DNA from 3 places in the Kineococcus gypseus genome. Region 1 is predicted to be linked to each of the others. Evidence: predicted binding sites of a transcription regulator. Region 1 holds the regulator's gene; each other region holds the start of a gene.

Region 1 (6,959 bases):
ACCGCGTGCACACCACCGGTCAGGTCCTCGCCGAGGAGCACACCGGCACCGGTACCCGGCTGCTCGCGCGGGTGCGTCCGCGCCTGGCGGCCGAGCTGGAGCCGTACCGGCTCAGCGCCGCGCGCGCCTGAGCCCTGCGCCGAGCGCCGGTGGCCGCACCCGCGGCCGCCGGCGCTCGCGCGTGCGGGCGACCGCGCGCGCGGCGGGGGTGTGGACGGCGCCGCGCCGCGCCGCCGCGTGGACGGCGTCCGCCGGTGTCGGCGGCGTCGGCGAGGATGTGCCGGTGAGCGCGCCGAGCACCGAGCAGGTCCACGAGGACGCCCCCGTGGAGACCGGCGGGCCCGGCGGGGCCGACGCGCCCGGCGGGGCCGCCGGCGGCGACGGCGGTGAGGTGGACGGGCCCGAGGCCGCCGACCTGCTCGACGCCGTCGTGGCCGCGCTCGGCGGGCAGCACCGCGAGGGGCAGGCCCGCATGGCGCAGGCCGTCACCGGCGCCGTGCGCGACAAGCGCCACCTGCTCGTGCAGGCCGGCACCGGCACCGGCAAGTCCATGGCCTACCTGGTGCCCGCCGTCGCGCACGCCGTGCACGCCGGCTCCCGCGTGGTCGTCACCACCGCCACCCTGGCGCTGCAGGCGCAGGTCGTCGAGCGCGACCTGCCCCGCCTGGCGCGGGCGCTGGCGCCCGCCCTGGGGCGCGAGCCCACCTGGGAGCTGCTCAAGGGCCGCGCCAACTACGCGTGCCGCAACAAGCTCGACGGCGGCTTCCCCGCCGAGGAGGCGGCCCTCTTCGACGTGGCCGCCCCCGCTCCCGACGCGCCCGGCGCGGGTGCGCCCGACGCGGGCCGGCTGGGCCGGGAGGTGGTGCGGCTGCGCGAGTGGGCCGCGCGCACCCGCACCGGCGACCGCGACGAGCTCGACCCCGGCGTCAGCGACCGCGCCTGGCGGCAGGTGTCCGTCTCCGCGCGCGAGTGCCTGGGCGCGCAGCGCTGCCCGGTGGCCGCCGAGTGCTTCTCCGAGCGGGTGCGGGCCCGGGCCAGGGAGGTCGACGTCGTCGTCACCAACCACGCCATGACCGCCATCGACGCCCTGGAGGGCTCCGGGCAGCTGCTGCCCGAGCACGACGTCCTCGTCGTCGACGAGGCCCACGAGCTGGCGGACCGCGTCACCGCCGTGGCCACCGCCGAGCTCTCCGGCGCCGTCGTCGCCGCCGCCGCGCGCCGGCTGCGCCGCTCCTCCGGCGTGGTCGGCGAGGCCCTGGAGGACGCCGGGGCCGCGCTGGAGGCGGCGCTGGAGGAGGCGCCCCCCGGGCGCCTGGAGCGCTGGCCCGGAGCGCTGGCCGCGGCCGTGACCGCGGTGCGCGACGGCGCGCGCACCGCGCTGAGCGACCTGCGCACCGCCACCGAGGGCGCGGCGAAGGAGGAGGACGCGGAGTCGCGCGGGGCCCGGCACCTGGCGCGCGCCGCCGTGCAGGAGGTCTTCACCGTCGCCGAGCGCCTCGCCGCGGGCTCCGAGCACGACGTCGCCTGGGTCGGCGGCGGCGGTGGGCCGGGCGGTCGCGCGCCGTCCCTGCACGTGGCGCCGCTGTCGGTGGCCGGGCTGCTGCGCGAGCGGGTCTTCACCGAGCGCACCGTGGTGGCCACCAGCGCCACCCTGACCCTGGGCGGCTCCTTCGAGCCGGTAGCCGGCGCCTTCGGCCTGCGCGCCGGCGCGCGCGAGCAGGGCGCGTGGACGGGCGTGGACGTGGGCAGCCCCTTCGACTACGCCCGCCAGGGCATCCTCTACGTCGCCCGCCACCTGCCGGCGCCCGGCCGCGCGGGCACGCCCGAGGCGGTGCTGGAGGAGCTGGCCGCGCTGCTCGACGCCGCCGGGGGGCGCACCCTGGGGCTGTTCTCCTCGCGCCGCGCCGCCGAGGAGGCCGCCGCTGCGGTGCGCGCGCGCACCGGGCGCACCGTGCTGTGCCAGGGCGAGGACCGCCTGCCGCGCCTGGTGCGGCGCTTCACCGACGAGGCGGCCACCTCGCTGTTCGGGACGATGTCGCTGTGGCAGGGCGTGGACGTGCCCGGCCCCAGCTGCCAGCTCGTCGTCATCGACCGCATCCCCTTCCCGCGCCCGGACGACCCGCTGATGGCGGCGCGGGCGCGCGCGGCCGACGCCGCCGGCGGCAACGGGTTCCTGTCGGTCTCCGCCGCGCACGCGGCCGTGCGCCTGGCGCAGGGCGCCGGCCGGCTCGTGCGCGCCGCCGAGGACCGCGGCGTCGTCGCCGTGCTCGACGCGCGGCTGGCCACCGCCCGCTACGGCGGCTTCCTGCGCCAGAGCCTGCCGGGCTTCTGGCCCACCACCGACGGCGAGGTGGCCCGCCAGGCGCTGCGCCGGCTGGACGCGGCTGCGCCGCGCGGGTGAGGGTCCGGCCAGCCGCCGGGGCCGTGCGGGTGGGGGAGTGTGTCGATCGTGCGACGCCCCTGCCCCCGGGCGCCGCGGGCTGGCATCCTCCCTGCGTGCCCACCGTCGGCTTCCTGCACACCGCCCACGCGCACGTGCGCACCTTCCGCGAGCTGCTGGGTCAGCGTGACGACACCGTCGAGGACCGGCACCTGGTGGACACCGGGCTGCTGGCCTCCGCGCGCGAGCGCGGCACCGCCGCGGTGCGCGGTGCGCTCGCCGACCGGCTGCGCCGCCTGGTCGCCGAGGGCGCCGACGTGGTCGTGGGCACCTGCTCGGAGACCGGCGGGGAGGCCGAGCGCGTCGGCGCCGAGCTGGGCGTGCGGGTGCTGCGCGTGGACCGGCCGATGGCCGAGGCCGCGGTGCTGGCCGGGCGGCGCATCGCGGTCGTCAGCTCCCTGGACGGCGCCGCCGACCAGCTGCGCCCGCTGCTGCGCGAGTCGGCCGACGCCACCGGCCGCGACGTCGAGCTGGTCGACGTGCGCTGCCCGGACACCTGGTCCGCCTTCGAGTCCGGCGACCTGGTGACCTACGCCACCGGCGTGGCCGACGCGGTGCGCCGGGCGGTGCGGGCGCTGCAGCCGCCGGTGGACGTCGTCGTCCTGGCCCAGGCGAGCATGGTCGGCGCCGCGCCGCTGCTGCGCGACCTGCACGTGCCGGTGCTCACCTCCCCGCGCCTGGCCGTCGAGGCCGCCGTGGAGCTGGTCGTGCCCGTCGGGCGCTGACGGGCGCCGGCGCGCCGGCACCCCGCGGGCGCCGGCGCGGGCGGCTCACAGGCTGCGCAGCACCGCCGTCACCCGGCCCAGGACGGTGGCGTCGTCGCCGTCGATGGGCTGGTACAGGTCGTTGCGCGGCAGCAGCAGCACGTGCCCGTCGCGGCGCTGGAGCACCTTGACGGTGGCCTCGCCGTCGATCATGGCCGCCACGACGTCGCCGTTCTCGGCGGTGGGCTGCTGGCGCACCACGACCCAGTCGCCGTCGCAGATGGCCGCGTCGACCATCGAGTCGCCCACCACGCGCAGCATGAAGTGCCGGCCCGCGCCCACCAGCTGCGCGGGCAGCGGGAAGACCTCCTCGACGAGCTGCTCGGCCAGCACGGGCGCGCCGGCGGCGATGCGCCCGACGACGGGCACGTACGTGACGGCGGGGCGCTCGTCGGCGGTGGTGGCCGCGTCGGCGGTGAGCACGCCGTGCCCCGGGCCGGGGGTGACGACCTCCAGCGTGCGTGGGCGGCGCGGGTCCTTGCGCAGGTGGCCCAGCCGCTCGAGCGTCTTGACCTGGTGGGCCACGCTGCTGGGGCTGGTCAGGCCGACGGCCTGGCCGATCTCGCGCATGCTCGGCGGGTAGCCGCGGCGCTCGACCGCCTCGCGGATCGTCTCGAGCACGCGGCGCTGGCGCGCGGTCAGCCCGGCGCCGTCCAGCGGCCCGTCGGGCAGCGCGTGCACCGACGCGCCGGTGCCCTCGTCCGCGGTCCCGTCCCGCACGTCGTCCACGCCCACTCCCCACGTCCGCCGGCCGCGGCGTCCCGCGGCTGCCCCGACGCTACCGCCGCCGCCCCACGGCCTCAAACAGGTGTTCGAACGTGTCGCGCGGCGCGCCGGTGCGCGGCCGGTGCGGTGGTGGGGCCCCGGTCGCGGAGCCCGGCGTCGCGGCCCGGTGTCGGGGGCGGGTGGCACGGTGCCTCCCGCACCCCGGTCCGGACCGCGGCGGCGCACCGGCCCACCGGCGCGCGCAGCACCGCCGGGGCTTGCGCACCACCGGCGCTCCGGTGGTAGAACAGCCCCGCCCGTTCGAACACCCGTTCGAACGGGCTCCCGAGCAGGAGGTCCTCGCCGTGAGCAGCACCGCCCTCGCCTGGCCCGCGCCCCGCACCCTCCCGCGCGCACCCCGCACCCTCCCGCGCGCACCCCGGCGCGCCCCGCTCGCCCTCGTTCCGGCCGCGGTCCCCGCGCAGGTCCCCGCCGCCGTCCCCGCCGCCGTCCCCGCCGCCGTCCGCGCGCCGGTCCGGAGGCCGGCCGCCCGCGGCCCGCTGCGCCTGACGCGCCGCGGCCGGCTGGCGCTGACGTGCACGGCCGCCGGTGCCCTGGGCGGTGCGGTGCTGGCGGCGGTCGCCGCCGCCGGGCCCGGTGCGGCCGGTGCTCCCGGCGGTGCCCCGGCCCCCGCCCCGCGCCCGGTCGCGGCGGTGACGGTGCTGCCCGGGCAGACGCTCTCGCAGATCGCGGCGGACCTGGCTCCCGGTCGCGACTGGCGCGAGGTGGCCGCCCGCATCGCCGACGCCAACGACCTGCCCTCGCAGGCCCTGCGCGCCGGCCAGCGGCTGGTCCTGCCCGACCTGCGCTGAGGGCGGGCCGGCGTGGCCGCCGAGGGGTGCGGCGCCGGGCGGCTTGCCGCCGCCGCCGCGGGCGACGTACCGTCAGCGCACGATCCGGAGCCCGGGCTGCGCGCGGGTCCCGCCCCGGCCGCCCGGGCCGACGGCGGCGCCGGCGCTCCCGGGGTCGCGTGGGAGGAAGCTGCGGTGCACTGCCCGTTCTGCCGGCACGCCGATTCGCGCGTCGTCGATTCACGGACGACGGAGGACGGCAGCAGCATCCGCCGCCGCCGCCAGTGCCCGAACTGCTCCAAGCGCTTCACCACTCTGGAGACCGCGAGCCTGTCCGTGCTCAAGCGCTCCGGGGCGAGCGAGCCGTTCAGCCGCGCGAAGATCGCCAGCGGTGTGCGCAAGGCCTGCCAGGGCCGTCCCGTGAGCGAGGACGACATCGCCCTGCTGGCGCACCGCGTCGAGGAGGCCGTGCGCGCCCAGGGCGCCGCGGAGATCGACGCCCACCAGGTCGGCCTGGCCACGCTGCCGTTCCTGCGCGAGCTCGACGAGGTCGCCTACCTGCGCTTCGCGTCGGTGTACCAGGCGTTCGACTCCCTGGCCGACTTCGAGGCCGCCATCGAGCAGCTGCGCGCCGAGCGCGCCGCGGAGCTGGAGCGCGCGGCGGGGGAGCCGGCGGCCGCCCGCGGCTGAGGCGCGCCGCGGCAGCACCCTGCCGGGCCGCGCCACCGGGGCGGGGCGAGAATGTGCCCATGCTGGATCCCGCGTCGCTGTACACCCTCGAGGACGAGCTGCCGCCCCTCGTCGAGGCCCACCTCGTCGTGGCCCTGTCCGGCTTCGTCGACGCGGGCGGGGCGGTGCGCCTGGCCGTGCAGCACCTGCGCGGCGTGTGCGAGCACCGCGTCGTCGCCACGTTCGACGTCGACCAGCTGCACGACTACCGCGCGCGGCGGCCCCTGATGACCTTCAGCGGCGACCGCTGGGAGGACGTCGACTCGCCGGTGCTGCGGGTGGAGGTGCTGCGCGACCCGGAGGGCTCGGCGCTGCTGCTGCTGCACGGCCCGGAGCCGGACGTGCAGTGGGAGCGGTTCGTGCGCGCGGTGTGGCAGCTGGCGGACCGCCTCGGCGTGGTGCACACCACCGTGCTCAGCGCCGCGCCCACCGCCGTGCCGCACACCCGCCCCAGCGGGGTGACGGCCAGCGCCACCCGACCGGAGCTGCTGGAGGGCTTCCGCACCTGGGACGTCGAGGCGCAGGTGCCCGGCCACGCCGCCGCGCTGCTGGCCCTGCGCGGCGGGCAGAGCGGTCACGACGTGCTCTCCGTGCTCGCCCACGTGCCGCACTACCTCGCCGGCAACGAGTACCCCGACGCCGCCGCGGTGCTCGTGCGCACCATCGCCGGCGTCACCGGGCTCTCGCTGCCGGTGCAGAGCCTGCAGGAGGCCGCCTCGGCCACGCGGGTGGAGGTCGACGCCCAGGTCGCTGACTCCGCCGAGGCCGCCGCCGTGGTGCGCGCCCTGGAGGAGCAGTACGACGCCCAGGGCGACGAGGGCCGCGGCACGGGCGCGGCGGAGGCGTTCCTGCCCACCGCCGACGAGCTGGGCGCGGAGTTCGAGCGCTTCCTGGCGCGGCAGGAGGACGAGCCCGGCACCGAGTGAGGCGCCCGGCGGGCTGCCCGGGGCGCGACGGGGGGCGCCGGGTGCCGGGCGGGGCGCTCAGGTGGTGGCGGCCGTGGAGCCGGTGGTGCCGGTGCTGCCGCCCGGCGCGCCGGAGAGGTGGTGCAGCAGCGCGCGCCCGTAGGCCTCCGCGGGGTCGGCCGCCTCGAAGGCGTCGGCGCCGTGCTCGTCCAGCAGCAGCACCCGGTGCACGACCGCGTCGCCGACGTCGCGGCGCTCCAGGCGCGTGAAGCGCTCCCCGAGCAGCTCGCGCAGCTGGTGCTCGGCCGGCAGCCAGCACGCCTCCGGCTGGTCGACGGAGTCCAGCGCCCACTCGGTGGTGCCGTTGAAGCCGATGATCCGCCCCGTGGGGTGGTCGTGGACCTCCACCGTCATGTCGCTGAGGGTGAAGACGTCCTCGTCCATGCCGCGGTGCGGGATGACGAACCGGTCGCCCGGCGCCGGGTGCCACTCCAGGCCGGCGGCCTTCAGCTGCAGCGCGAGGTCGACGGGGATCACCGCTCCAGCATGGCCCGGCCCCGCCGCG
Region 2 (6,959 bases), on a different contig from region 1:
CCGGCGGCCGCGCGGGCGACGAGGGCGGCGGTGCGGGCCATGCCCGCGGCGTCGACGAGGTGGCCCTGCGCGGTGCTGCGGTCCAGGTGGCGGGTGCCCAGCGGCACGAGGCGGCGCACGGCGTCGAGCAGGTCGGCGGTGACCGCGCCGTCGGGGGTGGCGTGGCGCACGGCCGCGGTGAGCACGGCGGGCACCCCCTCGGCGCGCGCCAGCGCCAGCAGCCGCGCGGCGTGCTCGACGCTGCCGGGGGTGCCGGGCGCGCAGTGGTGGCAGACGACCTCGACGTGCAGGCAGTCCTCGGGCAGCGCGTCGCGCCAGCGGCGCAGCACCGCGCGGGCGACGTCCTCGCGGTGGGCCAGCACGGCGCGACCCACCTCGGAGGACGGGCCCAGCAGCACCGCCAGCGCCGCGGCGCCCCCGGCGGCGGCGTGCCGGGAGAACGCCTCGACGGCGGCGACGGGGTGCCCGCGCCCGCCGGCGCGGTGGGCGGCGCTGACCAGCGCGCACAGCGCGGCCCACCCCTCGCCGGCGGTCAGCCCGGGCGCGGCGCCCAGCGCGAGGGCGGTGGCGCGCGGCCACCTCGGGTCGACGGCGGCCCCGCCGCGCACCGGCGAGCGGGCGCCGCCCGCGGTGCGGGTGCCGGCGGGACCGCCAGGCCCGCGGGGAGCGGCGGGAGCGGCGGGGTCGGCCCAGGCGGGCAGGCCGGCGAGCAGCCCGGTGGGCGCGGTGGCCAGGTCCACGCCGAGCACGGGCGCCAGGCCGGCCCCGGCGCAGGCGCGCACGAACCGCACCGCGCCGTGCAGCGCGTCGCGGTCGGTCAGGGCCAGGGAGCCCATGCCCAGGTCCGCGGCGCGGGCCACCAGCTCGGCGGGGCTGGAGACGCCGTGGCGCAGCGAGCAGCTCGAGGCGACGTGCAGGTGCGTGAACGCCGGGGCGGACGCGGACGTGGACGTGCGGGTGGGCGGGGCGGGCGGCAAGGACGTCCTCCTGCGGGTGGTGCGCCCGCGGGGAAGGACGGAGCAGCGGTGGGTCGGGACCGGCGGCCGGTCGGCGCGCCGGGGGGTTCAGCTGGCCAGCGGGTGCAGCCTGCTCAGGCCGAGCAGTGCCTCGACGACGCGGTGGAACTCCACCGCGTCGGCCAGCAGGGTCTCGGCGGCGGCGGCGTCGACGACGTCGGTGCGGCCGGCCTCCACGCGCGCGCGCACGGGGGCGGTGGAGGAGAAGCGCCGGGACCAGGCTTCCAGGGCGGGGTCCAGGCGTGGCAGCATCTCCCACACGCTGCGCGGCTGGCTGCGCCGCGGGGCGGTGGGCCTGCCGTGCACGGCGACGAGCGCGGCGCCGGCGCGCAGGGCCGAGAGGTGGGCGTGGACGTAGCGGTCGGCGGGCTCGCTCGCGGCGGCTGCGGCGCGCAGCTCCGCCTCGCAACGCTCGAGCAGGTCCAGGGCGGCGGTGTTCAGGGGTCGGGGGCGGTCGGTGGTGCCCTCGGGGGCGCCACCGGGGGAAGATGCCCTCGGGGTGGTCATCGCGGTTCGCCTCTCCGGTGGTGTCCGGACGTCAGTCGCTGACGCGCAGCAGGCGCCACGCGTCGTCACCCTCCTGGGTACCAGCCGCCTCCGACACGGGGGCCCCGGCAGTGCCCGGCGCGTGCGCGGCGGTGCCGGCCGCGACGGGGTGCGCCAGGTCGTACACGCCCGGCCGGGTGCGGCCCACGGCGGCCTCGACGCGGAAGACCTCGCGCTCCAGCTCGCCCAGCGACAGCACGCGCCGCTGCCCCCCGGCGCCGGCGCCCGGCACCCGCGCCGCCGGCGCGGGCGCCTCCTCGCCGTGCACCGCGGCCACCGCGGGCTGCTCCCACCAGGCGCTGCGCTCGCGCCACTGCGCCAGCACCGCGTGCACCAGGTAGAGCCGGCCGCGCCAGACGAACTGCACCGGGGCGCCGGGGGCGCCCTGCAGGACGCCGCACCGCACGTGCACCTCGTCCGAGAACCGTCGCACCGCTGACTCCCTCCGCTCCAGCCGGCGCCGCGGGCTGTCCGCGGCGGGCGAGCCGGGGGAAGCGGCCCGTCGCGGCGCGCCCGGGGCGCGGGCCGCGGGAGCTTCCCCTCCTCCCCGGACCGCGCCGCCGAGCGGCCACGTCGTTCGAACACCGGTTCGAACGCTCTTCGAAGCTACACCACCCCCGCCACCCGGCGTCAACGCCTCGAGGAGCCGTCCACAGGCCCCCGGCGCGGGGCGCCCGCTGCTCCCCCGACGGTCCCCGGCGTTCGCCGCGACGCGCCGCCGCGACCGGCCTACCGTGGGGGGGCATGAGGGGGACCACCGGCGAGGGCACCGCCGCGCAGGGCCTCCTCGACGCGCTCCCGGAGGCGGCGGGGGCCGCGCCCGCCGTCGCGGCCCCGCCCGTCGGCCCGCTCACGCCCCCCACCGCGGCGCCGGCCGGCGCGGCGCCGCTCGAGCCGGCTGCACTCGGGCCCGCCGCGGCGGGCGGGCGCGACGGGCGCGACGGGCACGGGCACCCGGCGGTGGCCGCCACCTCGCGCGCGCTGGCCGACCTGGGCGCCACCGGGCGGGTCGTGCTCCTGCCGGCGGACGTGCGCGGCCCCGCCCGGGTCGCCCTGCACCTGGGGGTGCCGGCCGGGGCCGTGGCCCGCAGCACCCTGCTGCGCGCCCCCGACGGGCACCCGTTGCTCGTGCTCGCCTCCTCGGCCCACGACCTGTGCGCGCCGCTGCTGGCCGCGGTGCTGGGCCTGCCCGGGCTGGAGGAGGCCGGTGAGGCGGAGTCGGTGCGCCGCACCGGCTCGGTGCTGGGGTCGGCCTCCCCGCTCGGGCTGGCCGAGCCGCTGCCCACCTACGTCGACGTCACGCTCGCCCTGCACCGCGTGGTGTGGGTGCCGGCGGGCCACCCGCGCGCGCTGTTCCCCACCCGCTACGACGAGCTGCTGAGGATGGCCTGCGCCCACCCGGTCGAGACGGGGTGAGCGCGCTCCTGGAGGGCCTGGCCGTCCAGGAGGTGGCGGGGGCCGGGCCGCACGACCCCCAGGTGCTGCTGGTGCACGGGCTCGGCGCCGGGGCGAGCACGTGGTCGCTGGTGCTGCCGCACCTGGCCGGGGGGCACCGCGTGCTGGTCGTCGACCTGCCCGGCCACGGCGCCAGCCCGCCGCTGGAGGACGGCGACCCCACCGCCATGCACCCGCCCGCCCTCGGCCGGCGCCTGCACCGCGCGGCGCAGCGGCTGCGCGCGGCCACCGGGCGCCCCGTGCACCTGGTGGGGCACTCGCTGGGCGGCTGGGTGTGCCTGGAGGCGGCCGCCGCCGACGGCGCGGGGCGCACCGGCGCACCGGCCGTCGCCGGCGTCGTGGCGCTGGCCCCCGCGGGCCTGTGGGCGCGCCCGCGGCGGCGCCCGCCCCTGCTGCCCACCGGCCAGCGCTTCGCCCGCTGGTACGCGCGCGCCGCCCCCCACCTGCCGGTGGACCCGCTGCCCACCGCCTGGGGCCGCGCGCTGGCCTTCGCGGCCACCAGCGCCGCCCCGCGCGCGCTGCCGGCCGAGCTGGCGCGCGAGGCGGTGATGTCGGTGGCCGCCGCCGCCGGGTACGCGGCCGCCGACGCGGGCATGGCCTCGGGGGCGTTCACCCGCGGCGCGGACGTGCGGGTGCCGGTGGTGGTGGTGACCGGCCGGCGCGACCGGGTGCTGCCGCCCTCGCACCTGCTGCGCTCGTGCGCGCCGCCGGGCGCGCGGTGGCTGGAGTGGGAGCGCTGCGGGCACGTGCCCGCCTGGGACCGCCCCGCCGACGTGGCGGCGCTCGTGCGCGAGCACGTGGCCGCCGCCGAGCGCGCGGCGGGACGGGCCGGCGGGACGGGCGGACCGGCGGGCGGGCCCGCGGGCGGACCGGCGGGACCGGCGCGTAGCGTCGCGGGGTGAGCGAGCCGCGACCCGAGCAGCGCCCGGCCCTGGTCACCCTGGACGTGTGGGGCGTGGCCCCGCGCGCGGTGCCGGCGGCGCTGGCGCGCATGGCCCTGGACCGCCCGCTGCTGGCGCGCACCCCCGGGGCGCGCTTCGCGAAGCTGCTGGGCACCGGCGACGGGCGCACCTTCACCGCGCGCGACGCGGACCCGCTGCGCTGGGCGGTGCTGGTGGCGTGGTCGCGCCCCGAGGACGCGGCCGCCTTCGAGTCCTCGCCCACGGTGCGTGCCTGGCGGCGGCTCTCGCGCGAGCGGCTGCGGGTGGAGATGGCGCCGCTGACCAGCCGGGGGCGCTGGGGCGGGCGCGCGCCGTTCGGGCCGGAGGACCTGCGCGGGGCGCGGGCGCACGACGGCCCGGTCGCCTCGATCACCCGCGCGCGGCTGCGCACCCTGCGGGCGCGCTCGTTCCGGCGCTCGGTGCCGCCGGTGGCCGCGGACCTGCAGCGGGTGCCGGGGCTGCGCTGCGCGCTGGGCGTCGGGGAGTCGCCGCTGCTGCACCAGGGCACCTTCTCCCTGTGGGCCTCCACGGCGGCGCTGCGCGGGTTCGCGCACCGGCGCCCGGCGCACGTGGACGTCATGGACCGCACCGGCCCGGAGGGCTGGTACGCCGAGGAGCTGTTCGCCCGCTTCGCGGTGCGCTCGGTCACCGGCACCCTGGACGGACGCACCCCCTGAGCCGTCCGGGTGGCGGTGGGGCGCACGCGGTACCGCGAGCGCCGGCCGGTGGCCACGCTGGAGGTGTGGAGACCTCCCCCGTCGCGCTGCTGGGCCTGCTCGCCCGCGGCGCCGCGCGGGCGCTGGTCGCGCTGTGGTGGTGGGGCCCGCACCCGGAGCGGGTGGCGCCGGGCGGCACGGGCCGCGGGCGCGCCGCGCGGCTGCACCGCCGAGCCTGGCGCACCGGCCGGGTGCTGGGCTGGTCGTGGGGCCTGGCCGTCGCGGTCGCGCTCGTGGCGGCGACGGCCGCGGTGCTCGCCGCACCGGGCACCGCGGGCCCCTGAGCGCGCCCCTCCCGCGGGCGCCGGCGTCCGCGCCCCTCCCTAGAGTGGCGCGGTGCTCTCCCGACCCGCGCCGGCCGTCGCCGGCGCGCTCACCGCCGCGGCGGTCCTGACGCAGGTGGCGCACCCGCTGCTGCGCGGCGAGGCGCTGCGCCGCGCGACCATCGGCTCGGTCGGCGCGTTCTGCGCCGCCGCGCTCGCCGACGCGGCCCGGCGCGGCGGCGCGCGCGGCGGGGCGACGGCGCTGGTGGTGGCCGGCGGGCTGGGCCTGCTCGCCGAGGCCGTGGGCACCCGCACCGGCCGGCCGTTCGGGCGCTACCGCTACGCGGGCACGCTGGGCCCGCAGGTGCTGCAGGTGCCGGTCGTGGTGCCGCTGGCCTGGACGATGCTGGCCTGGCCCTCGGTGCAGCTGGGCCGCCGGCTGGCCCCGCGCGGGCGCGGGCACCACGCCGCGGTCGTCGGCGCGGCGGCGTGGACGCTGGCCAGCTGGGACCTCTTCCTGGACGCGCAGATGACCGCGGCCGGGCACTGGGAGTTCGAGGTGCCGCACCCGCACCTGCCGGGCCTGCCGGGCGTGCCGCTGAGCAACTACGCCGGCTGGCTGCTGACCGCCACCGCCATCTGCGCCGCCCTGCACGCCGCGCTGCCCGAGGAGCGCCAGCGCGAGGTGCCGCAGGCGGTGCCCGCCTGGCTGCTGGGCTGGACGTGGCTGGGCTCGACGCTGGCCAACGCCGCCTTCTTCCGCCGCCCGGCCGCCGCCGCGTGGGGCGGGGTGGCCATGGGCCTGACGGTGGGGCCCTACCTGCGCTCGCTGAGGCGCGGCGCGTGAGGGGGCACGCGGGGCGGCACGGCCGGCGCGGCCCGGTGCGCCGGGCGCTGCGCGCCCTGACGTGGGCCGGCTCGGCCGCGGCCGGCGCCCTGACCGCCCACTCCCTGCTCAACGCCCGGGCGCTGCGCACCCCCTCGCCGGAGCCGGCGCCGGTGGCCGAGCGCGTCAGCGTGCTGGTGCCGGTGCGCGACGAGGAGGAGCGCGCGGGCGCCTGCCTGGCCTCGCTGCTGGACCAGGTGGGCGTGGCCGACGTGGAGGTGCTCGTCCTCGACGACGCCTCGCGCGACCGCACCGCCGAGGTGGTGGCGGCGGTGGCCGCGGCCGACCCGCGCGTGCGGCTGCTGCGCGGGGACGGCCCGCCGCCGGGCTGGCTGGGCAAGCCGCACGCCTGCGCGCAGCTGGCCGCGGCGGCCACCGGCTCGGTGCTGGTGTTCGTCGACGCCGACGTGGTGCTGGCCCCGCACGCGCTGGCGGCCGGGGTGGAGCTGCTGCGCGGCACCGGCCTGGACCTGCTCTCGCCGTACCCGCGGCAGCTGGCGCACACCTGGAGCGAGCGGCTGGTGCAGCCGCTGCTGCAGTGGTCGTGGCTGACGACGCTGCCGCTGCGCGCGGCGGAGGTCTCCCCGCGCCCGTCGCTGTCGGCGGCCAACGGCCAGCTGCTGCTCGTCGACGCCGCGGCGTACCGGCGCGCCGGCGGGCACGCGGCGGTGCGCGGGCAGGTGCTCGACGACATCGCGCTGCTGCGCGCGGTGAAGGCCTCCGGCGGGCGCGGCGGCGTCGCCGACGGCACCGCGCTGGCGACCTGCCGGATGTACGACGGCTGGCCGGCGCTGCGCGAGGGGTACGCGAAGTCGCTGTGGTCGGCGTTCGGCTCCCCCGCCTCGGCGGTGGCGGTCTCCGCGGGGCTGGCGGTGGCGTACGTGCTGCCGCCGCTGGCGGCGCTGGGCGGCTCGCGGGCCGGGGCCGCCGGCTACGTCGCGGCGGTCGTGGGCCGCTACGCGGCCGCCGAGCGCACCGGGGGGCGCTCCCTGCCGGACGCGCTGGGGCACCCGGCGTCGGTGGTGCTGCTGATCGGGCTGCTGGCGGACTCCTGGGCGCGGCACCGCCGCGGGCGGCTGGCGTGGAAGGGGCGGGTGCTGCCGTGAGCGGGGTGCCGCGGTGAGCCGCGTGGTGGT
Region 3 (6,959 bases), on a different contig from region 1:
CGCTGGGCGCGTGGGACGCGGACGCCCGCCGGCTGGTGCCGCCCGCGGCCGCCGACGTGGTCCTGGAGGTCGGCGCCCACGCCCACGACCCGGCCGCGCGCACCCTCACCCCCACCCCCGCGCCCTGACGGGCCCGGCGGTCCCAGCGGTCCCGGCGGCCCGGACGGACCCGGCGGCCCGGGCCGTCCGGGTGCTCCGGGCCGTCCCGGCCGCGCGGCGCGCCGCGCGCGCCTAGGCTCGTCCCCGGCGTGCGACACGGCGCGCCCTGCGTCCCGGAGGAACCGCGTGGCAGCGAAGAAGACCGTCCCGTTCGTGGTGGAGGCCGCCGGCACCGGCGTGGCCCAGCAGCTCACCGTGGCCGGGGAGAACCAGCACGTGTTCCACGCCGACACCTACCCGTCCTTCGGCGGGCAGGACGCGGCGCCCAGCCCGCTGAGCTACGTGCTCGGCGCGCTGACCTCCTGCAACCAGGTCACCGGCAGCCTGGTGGCCCGCGACCTCGGCGTGGCGCTGGGCCGCTGGACGTTCCGCGTCCAGGGCGACCTGGACCCCTCGGTCATCGCCGGCGGCGCGGAGGGCAACGCCAACTTCGAGCGCGTCAGCGTCAGCGTGCAGGTCGAGACCGACGCGACCCCCGAGCAGTTCGAGCGCCTGAGCTCGGAGACCGAGCGGCGCTGCCCGGTGACGCAGATGGTGCGCCGCAGCGGCCTGGAGTTCAGCAGCGACTGGCGCGCCGTGCCGCTCGGCGCGGCGTGAGGCCCGGCCCACGAGGGCACCGGCGGGTGGTCCGGCGGGCGGTCCGGCGGGCGGGCTGAGGCCCGTCCGGGCTCACGGGCGGCGCCGGGGGCGGCGGGGGGCCGTCCCCGGCCGCGCCGTGGACTCGCGCTCCACCAGGCGCCACGGCGCGGTCAGCCGCTCGGGCGCGGCGTCGCGGTCGGCGGTGCGGCGCACGAGCAGGCGCACCGTCTCGCGGGCGATCTCCTCGTGCCCGGGGTCCACCGTGGTCAGCGAGGGCACGGAGAAGCGGGCGTCGTCCACGTCGTCGAAGCCGATCACCAGCACGTCCTCGGGCACCCGCAGGCCGTGGTCGGCCAGGCCGCGCAGCACGCCCAGCGCCAGGGTGTCGGTGACGCAGAAGATCCCCTCGGGCGGCTCGCCGGCCGCGAGCAGGTCGTGCACGCCGCGCACGCCGGCGTCCTGCAGGTCGCCGCGGTACGTCGCCGCGGTCACCGCGCCGCGCGAGCGGCGCACCGCCCGCAGGAAGCCGCCGGTGCGCACCGCGAACGACTCGGGCACCTCCTCGGCCCCCGGCGCGCCCGGCAGCACGCCGCCCACGACCGCCAGCCGCCGGCAGCCGCGCGCGAGCAGCAGGCGCGCGGCCGCGGCGGCGCCCTCGACGTTGGCCATGGAGATCTGGTCCACGCTGCCGTGCAGGTCCTGCTCGCCGAGCACGACCACCGGCACGTCGCCGCTGAGGGCGCGCAGGTCGCGCTCGGACAGGCGCAGCGCGGCGATGACGAGCCCGTCGTAGGCGTTGCGGCGCGAGTCGCGGAAGACCGCCAGCTCCCCGGAGCGGCTGGCGCCGGTCTCCTCCACGACCGTGGCCAGCCCGGCCCCGGCCAGGGCGAGCACCAGCCGGTGGCTGAGCTGGCCGAAGTAGTGCGAGTCCAGGCCCGGCACGGCGATGCCGACCACGCCCGTGCGGCCCTGGCGCAGGCTGCGGGCGGCGACGTTGACCCGGTAGCCGAGGCGGTCGACCGTCTCCAGCACCCGGCGCCGGGTCTCCTCGCTGACCGGGCGCCGGCCCGTGAGGGTGTTGGAGACGGTCATAGGCGAGACGCCGGCCTCGGTCGCCACGTCGCGCATGGTCACCACGGCCGGCTCCCTCCCCGCTCGTCCCCGGCGGCAGCCGCTGGACAGGTGCGCGGAACGCTACCGTCTGGGGCGGGCACGCCGACGTGCCCCGCGCCACGCCCGATCGGCCCATCGACCCGGGTCGGCGGACGGCCGAAGCACCAGGTGCCGGGCTCCGCGGACCCGGCGCGCGGGCCGCTGGGGCGCCGCACGGGGGCTCAGGCGCGCGGGCGCGCCGGGACGCGAGGGGGAGACGTGGCGACGAGGGCGAGGTCCGTGCTCCGGCGGCTGCCGCGGGCGCTGCGCCGCCCCGAGGGCCTCGTGCCGCGCACCCGCTGGCTCTTCCTCGTCTTCGCCCTGCTCGCCCTGCTGATGTCGCTGCCCGGCCCGCTGGCCGTGGCGGGCGCGGTGACCCTGCCGCTGGTCGTGGTCGCCGCCACCACCCTGGTGGTCTCCTGGGTGCGCACCTACCGCACCGGGCGGCAGTCCGTGCTCGGCGACGCCGTCGACTGCGTGGCGATCACCGCGTTCACGCTGAGCTGCCCCGCGCCGGCGATGGTCTTCAGCATCACCTTCTGCGCCCTGTGGTTCCACGCCGTGCACGGCTCCACGGGCCGCGGCGTGCTGCGCTCGGCCGCGTACGCCCTGGCGGTCCTGGCCGCGGTGCCGCTGTGGGGGCTGGTGCCCGGGCACGCCCCGACCACCCAGCTGGCGCCCGTCGTCGGCACCGCCCCGGTCATGCTGCTGACGTACGTCGTGGTGCGCGTGCTGGCCCTGGGGCTGTTCGCGCGCGAGCGCGCCGCCCAGCGCGACGCGCTGCTGGTGCGCATCGGCACCGACCTGCTCGGCACCACCGAGCACGCCCGCATCGCCGAGCAGGCGGTGGCCGGCAGCCGCGCGCTGTGCGCCATCACGCCCGGGCTGCGCTCGATGGCGGTGCTGACCGGGGACGGGGCCGCCACGGTCCTGGACACCGCTGGGGACTTCGAGCGCGTCCCGGGGGTCCTGCCCGCCCAGGTGGTGCCCGAGGGCATCGTCCCGGGGCTGGCCGTGCCCGTCGAGCGCACCGCCGAGCTGGACGCGGCGGCCGGCCGGCCCTGCGGGTGGGTCTGCATGGACCTGCCGGAGGTCGAGGGCGTCTCGGTGCTCGTGGGCGCGCCGGGCGGGGTGGACCCGGACGTCGTCGTCTCCTTCCAGCAGCTGGGCAACCAGGTGGGCCTGGCCACCGCCAACATCCGGGGCCACGAGCTGCTGCGCAGCCAGGCGCGCACCGACGCGCTGACCGGCCTGGCCAACCGCGGCCGCTTCCAGGAGGAGCTGGCCGCGGCGCGCGGCGAGCGGGCGGTGCTGTTCGTGGACCTGGACGACTTCAAGGCCGTCAACGACGGCCTCGGGCACGGCGCCGGGGACGAGCTGCTGCAGCACGTCGCCCGCCAGCTGCAGACGGTGGTGCGCCCGGGCGACGTGGGCGCGCGCCTGGGCGGCGACGAGTTCGCCGTGCTGCTGCACGGCGCGAGCGCGGCGCAGGCGGTCGAGGTCGGCGAGCGGGTGGTGCGCTCGGTGTCGGTGCCCGTGCAGCTGGCGGCGGGACCGGCGCGCGTGGGCGTCAGCGTGGGGGTCGTGCACGTCACCGCCGCGCTGGACCCCGAGCAGCTGCTGCACCGGGCCGACACCGCGATGTACGCGGCGAAGGCGGCCGGCAAGGGGCGGGTGGTGCTCTTCGGCGCCGAGCGGGACGGCGCCGAGCGGGACGGTGCCGAGCGGGACGGTGCCGAGCGGGACGGCGCCGAGCGGGACGGCGCCGAGCGGGACGGCGCCGAGCGGGACGGCGCCGAGCGGGACGGTGCCGAGCGCGGGGGTGCCGCTCCCGCGGGCGCCGCGCGCTGAGGTCCCCGGCCGCCGGGTGCTCGCGCCGCTCAGGCCCCCACCGCTCAGGCCCCCACCGCTCAGGCCCCCACCGTGGAGGCGCGCACGACCAGGCGGGTGGGCATCGTCGTGGTGCCGGGGGAGGGGCGCCCGGCGACGGCGTCGAGCAGCAGCTCGCCGGCGCGCCGCCCCAGGGCCTCCAGGCCCAGGGCCACGGTGGTCAGCGGGGGGCGGGAGGCCAGCGCGATGACGTCCCAGTCGTCGAAGCCGACCACGGCGACGTCCTCGGGCACGCGCCGGCCGGCGTCGCGCAGGCCGTCGCACACCCCGCGCGCGATCTGGTCGCTGCCGCAGGTGATCGCGTCGACGTCGGGGTGGCGGCGCAGCAGCAGGTCGGCGGCCAGCCGGCCCCAGCGCTCGCTCCACTCGCCGTGCAGCGGCTCGCCCACCAGGTGCTCGCCGGCCTCGGCCGCCGCGGCGTCGCGGCGCACCACCGCCGCGTGGTGGTCCTCCGGGCCGGTCACGTGGGCCACGCGCCGGCGGCCCAGGTCCAGGACGTGGCGCACCGCGAGCGCGGCGCCGCGGGCCTGGTCGACCACGAGGCTGGTGTCGGCGGGGTCCTGCGAGGGCGTGAACGCGTAGACGACCGGCACGTGCGCGGGCACGGCCACCGGCGGGCGCGGGTCGGTGCGCCGGCCGGTGACGATGATGCCGTCGACGCGCCGGGCCAGCAGCGTGCGCAGGTGGTGCTGCTCGCGCAGCGGGTCGTCGCGGCTGTCGCACAGCAGCACGACCATCTCCCCGGCGCCCAGGGTGTTCTCCGCGCCGAGCATCACCGGGATGGAGAAGCGCCCGAAGCTGTCGGTGGTGACCAGCCCGACGGTGTAGCTGCGCCCGGAGGCCAGCCCGCGGCCCAGGGAGTCGGGGGTGAAGCCGAGCTGCTCGGCGGCGCGGCGCACTCGCTCGCGCGTGGCCTCGCGCAGCTGCCCGGTGCCGTTGAGGGCCTTGGAGGCCGTGCCGGGCGAGACGCCGGCCAGCGCGGCGACGTCCACGATCCGCGGAACGCTCGTTTCCGTCACCTGGCGGCTCCTCGGGCTCGTCCGGCGCGCGCCCTGCGCCGGTGACCGGGTCGGTGGAACGGGAACTCTACCGTCCTTGACGCCCGGCGTCCGCGGTCGTAGCGTCCCCCGCAGAAAACGTGTTCCGCCGTTTCCGCCGTCCCGGCGGGCGGCGGCCGTGGCGGACGACTCGACGGAGAGCTGATGACCACCACCGCGCCCCCCACCCCGGCGACCAGCGGCACCGGCCGCGCCCCCCTGGCCCCGGCCGCCCCCACCACCGCGGCCGCGGTGGTGCTGCGCCCGGTGCCCTCCGGCGCGGCGCGCACCACCGGGGGGTTCTGGCACGAGCGCCAGGACGCCAACCGGCGCCAGGCCATCCGCACCGGCTACGAGAAGCTCGAGAGCGCGGGGAACCTGCAGAACCTGCGCATCGCCGCCGGCACCGCCACCGGCGAGGTGCGCGGGCCGATCTTCATGGACTCCGACGTCTACAAGTGGCTCGAGGCCGCCGGGTGGGAGCACGGGCGCGAACCCGACGCGGAGCTGCTCGGCTGGATCCGCGAGGTCACCGCCGTCGTCGCCGCCGCCCAGGCCGAGGACGGCTACCTGGACTCCGTGCAGCAGGTGCGCGGGGGCGGCGCGCGCTACGTCGACCTGCCGTGGAGCCACGAGCACTACTGCGCCGGGCACCTGTTCCAGGCCGCGGTCGCCGTGCGCCGCGGCACCGGGGAGACCGGCCTGCTCGACGTGGCCGTCAAGCTCGCCGACCACCTCGTCGCCACCTTCGGGCCGGGCGGGCTGGAGGAGGTCGACGGGCACCCGGTCGTGGAGACGGGCCTGGTGGAGCTGTACCGCGAGACCGGCACCCGCGCCTACCTGGACCTGGCGAGCTGGTTCGTCGACGCGCGCGGGCACGGCGTCATCGCCCGGCACGGCAAGGAGCCCACCTACTTCTCCGACCGCGTCCCGGTGCGCGAGGCCACCAGCCCCGAGGGGCACGCGGTGCGCGCGGTCTACCTCACCGCGGGCGCCGCCGACGTCGCGGCCGAGACCGCCGACGCGCAGCTGCTGGACGCCCTGGTGCGCCAGTGGGAGGGCATGCTGGCCTCCAAGACGTACGTCACCGGCGGCATCGGCTCGCGCTGGGACTTCGAGCAGTTCGGCGACCACCACGAGCTCGGCCCGGACCGCGCCTACGCCGAGAGCTGCGCGGCCATCGGCAGCGTGCAGTGGTCCTGGCGGATGCTGCTGGCCACCGGCGAGGCCCGCTACGCCGACCTCGTCGAGCGCACCCTCTACAACGCGTTCCTGCCCGGCGTCTCCCTGGCCGGCACCGAGTACTTCTACGTCAACCCGCTGCAGCTGCGCGCCGGCGCCCACACCGACGAGGAGCGCAGCCCCGCGCACGGGCGCCGCCCGTGGTTCGACTGCGCCTGCTGCCCGCCCAACGTCATGCGCACCCTGTCCAGCCTGGACGCGTACCTGGCGACCACCTCCGCCGACGGCGTGCAGCTGCACCAGTTCGCCACCGGCACCGTGCGCGCCGACGTGGCCGGCGGCGTGGAGCTGGCCGTGAGCACGGACTACCCCTGGGACGGCACCGTGCGCGTGGAGGTGCGCGAGCCCGGCGCGGGGGAGTGGGAGCTCGCGCTGCGCGTGCCCGGCTGGGCCGAGGGCGCCACCGCCACCGCCGCGGGCGAGCCCGTCGAGGCGCTCGCGGGCGGGTACCTGCGCGTGCGCCGCAGCTGGAGCGCCGGCGACGTCGTCGAGCTCGTGCTGCCGATGGGCGTGCGCGTCGTCGAGGCCGACCCGCGGGTCGACGCCGTGCGCGGCGCCGTCGCCGTCGAGCGCGGCCCGCTCGTGTACTGCGTGGAGCAGCCCGACCTGCCCGTCGGCCTCCTCGCCGACGACGTGCGGGTGCGGGTGGCGGAACTGCGCGGCGCGAGCGCCGAGCACCGCCCCGACCTGCTGGGCGGGGTGTCCGTCCTGCGGCTGCCGGTGCACCGCGCGCTCGGCGCGGCGGAGGGGCCGCTGTACCGGCCGGCCGGCGACGAGGCGCCGCGGGCCGCGGAGGAGGGGACCGTGACGGTCCCCGCGATCCCGTACTACGCGTGGGCCAACCGCGAGGTCGGCCCCATGCGCGTGTGGCTGCCGCGGGCCTGACCCCGCGGCACGAGA

Evidence for each region. The regulator LexA, encoded in region 1, represses DNA repair genes until DNA is damaged. The targets are predictions, from matches to a motif close to TCGAACANNTGTTCGA.
Region 2: a site for LexA is predicted at 2,140-2,155, ahead of ACRYMN_RS06415 (DUF6504 family protein). Genes of this name have one in related genera too.
Region 3: a site for LexA is predicted at 4,911-4,926, ahead of ACRYMN_RS10240 (glycoside hydrolase family 127 protein). Genes of this name have one in related genera too.

What each region holds. Positions count from the first base shown of each region.
Region 1 is NZ_JBJLRD010000029.1:43,825-50,783, forward strand. It holds gene hflX (GTPase HflX) at 1-131, shown strand, start outside; gene ACRYMN_RS12550 (ATP-dependent DNA helicase) at 392-2,401, shown strand; gene ACRYMN_RS12555 (aspartate/glutamate racemase family protein) at 2,497-3,165, shown strand; gene lexA (transcriptional repressor LexA) at 3,211-3,933, opposite strand; gene ACRYMN_RS12565 (LysM peptidoglycan-binding domain-containing protein) at 4,275-4,781, shown strand; gene nrdR (transcriptional regulator NrdR) at 4,956-5,450, shown strand; gene ACRYMN_RS12575 (proteasome assembly chaperone family protein) at 5,510-6,415, shown strand; gene ACRYMN_RS12580 (pilus assembly protein CpaE) at 6,473-6,931, opposite strand.
Region 2 is NZ_JBJLRD010000012.1:3,779-10,737, forward strand. It holds gene ACRYMN_RS06405 (PHP domain-containing protein) at 1-977, opposite strand, end outside; gene ACRYMN_RS06410 (SAV_6107 family HEPN domain-containing protein) at 1,065-1,523, opposite strand; gene ACRYMN_RS06415 (DUF6504 family protein) at 1,555-1,995, opposite strand; gene ACRYMN_RS06420 (aminoacyl-tRNA deacylase) at 2,307-2,978, shown strand; gene ACRYMN_RS06425 (alpha/beta fold hydrolase) at 2,975-3,919, shown strand; gene ACRYMN_RS06430 (monooxygenase) at 3,916-4,635, shown strand; gene ACRYMN_RS06435 (hypothetical protein) at 4,701-4,958, shown strand; gene ACRYMN_RS06440 (carotenoid biosynthesis protein) at 5,011-5,784, shown strand; gene ACRYMN_RS06445 (glycosyltransferase family 2 protein) at 5,781-6,929, shown strand; gene ACRYMN_RS06450 (phytoene desaturase family protein) at 6,943-6,959, shown strand, end outside.
Region 3 is NZ_JBJLRD010000021.1:58,822-65,780, reverse strand. It holds gene ACRYMN_RS10265 (glycoside hydrolase family 3 protein) at 1-128, shown strand, start outside; gene ACRYMN_RS10260 (OsmC family protein) at 286-756, shown strand; gene ACRYMN_RS10255 (LacI family DNA-binding transcriptional regulator) at 829-1,866, opposite strand; gene ACRYMN_RS10250 (diguanylate cyclase domain-containing protein) at 2,110-3,741, shown strand; gene ACRYMN_RS10245 (LacI family DNA-binding transcriptional regulator) at 3,801-4,799, opposite strand; gene ACRYMN_RS10240 (glycoside hydrolase family 127 protein) at 4,983-6,944, shown strand.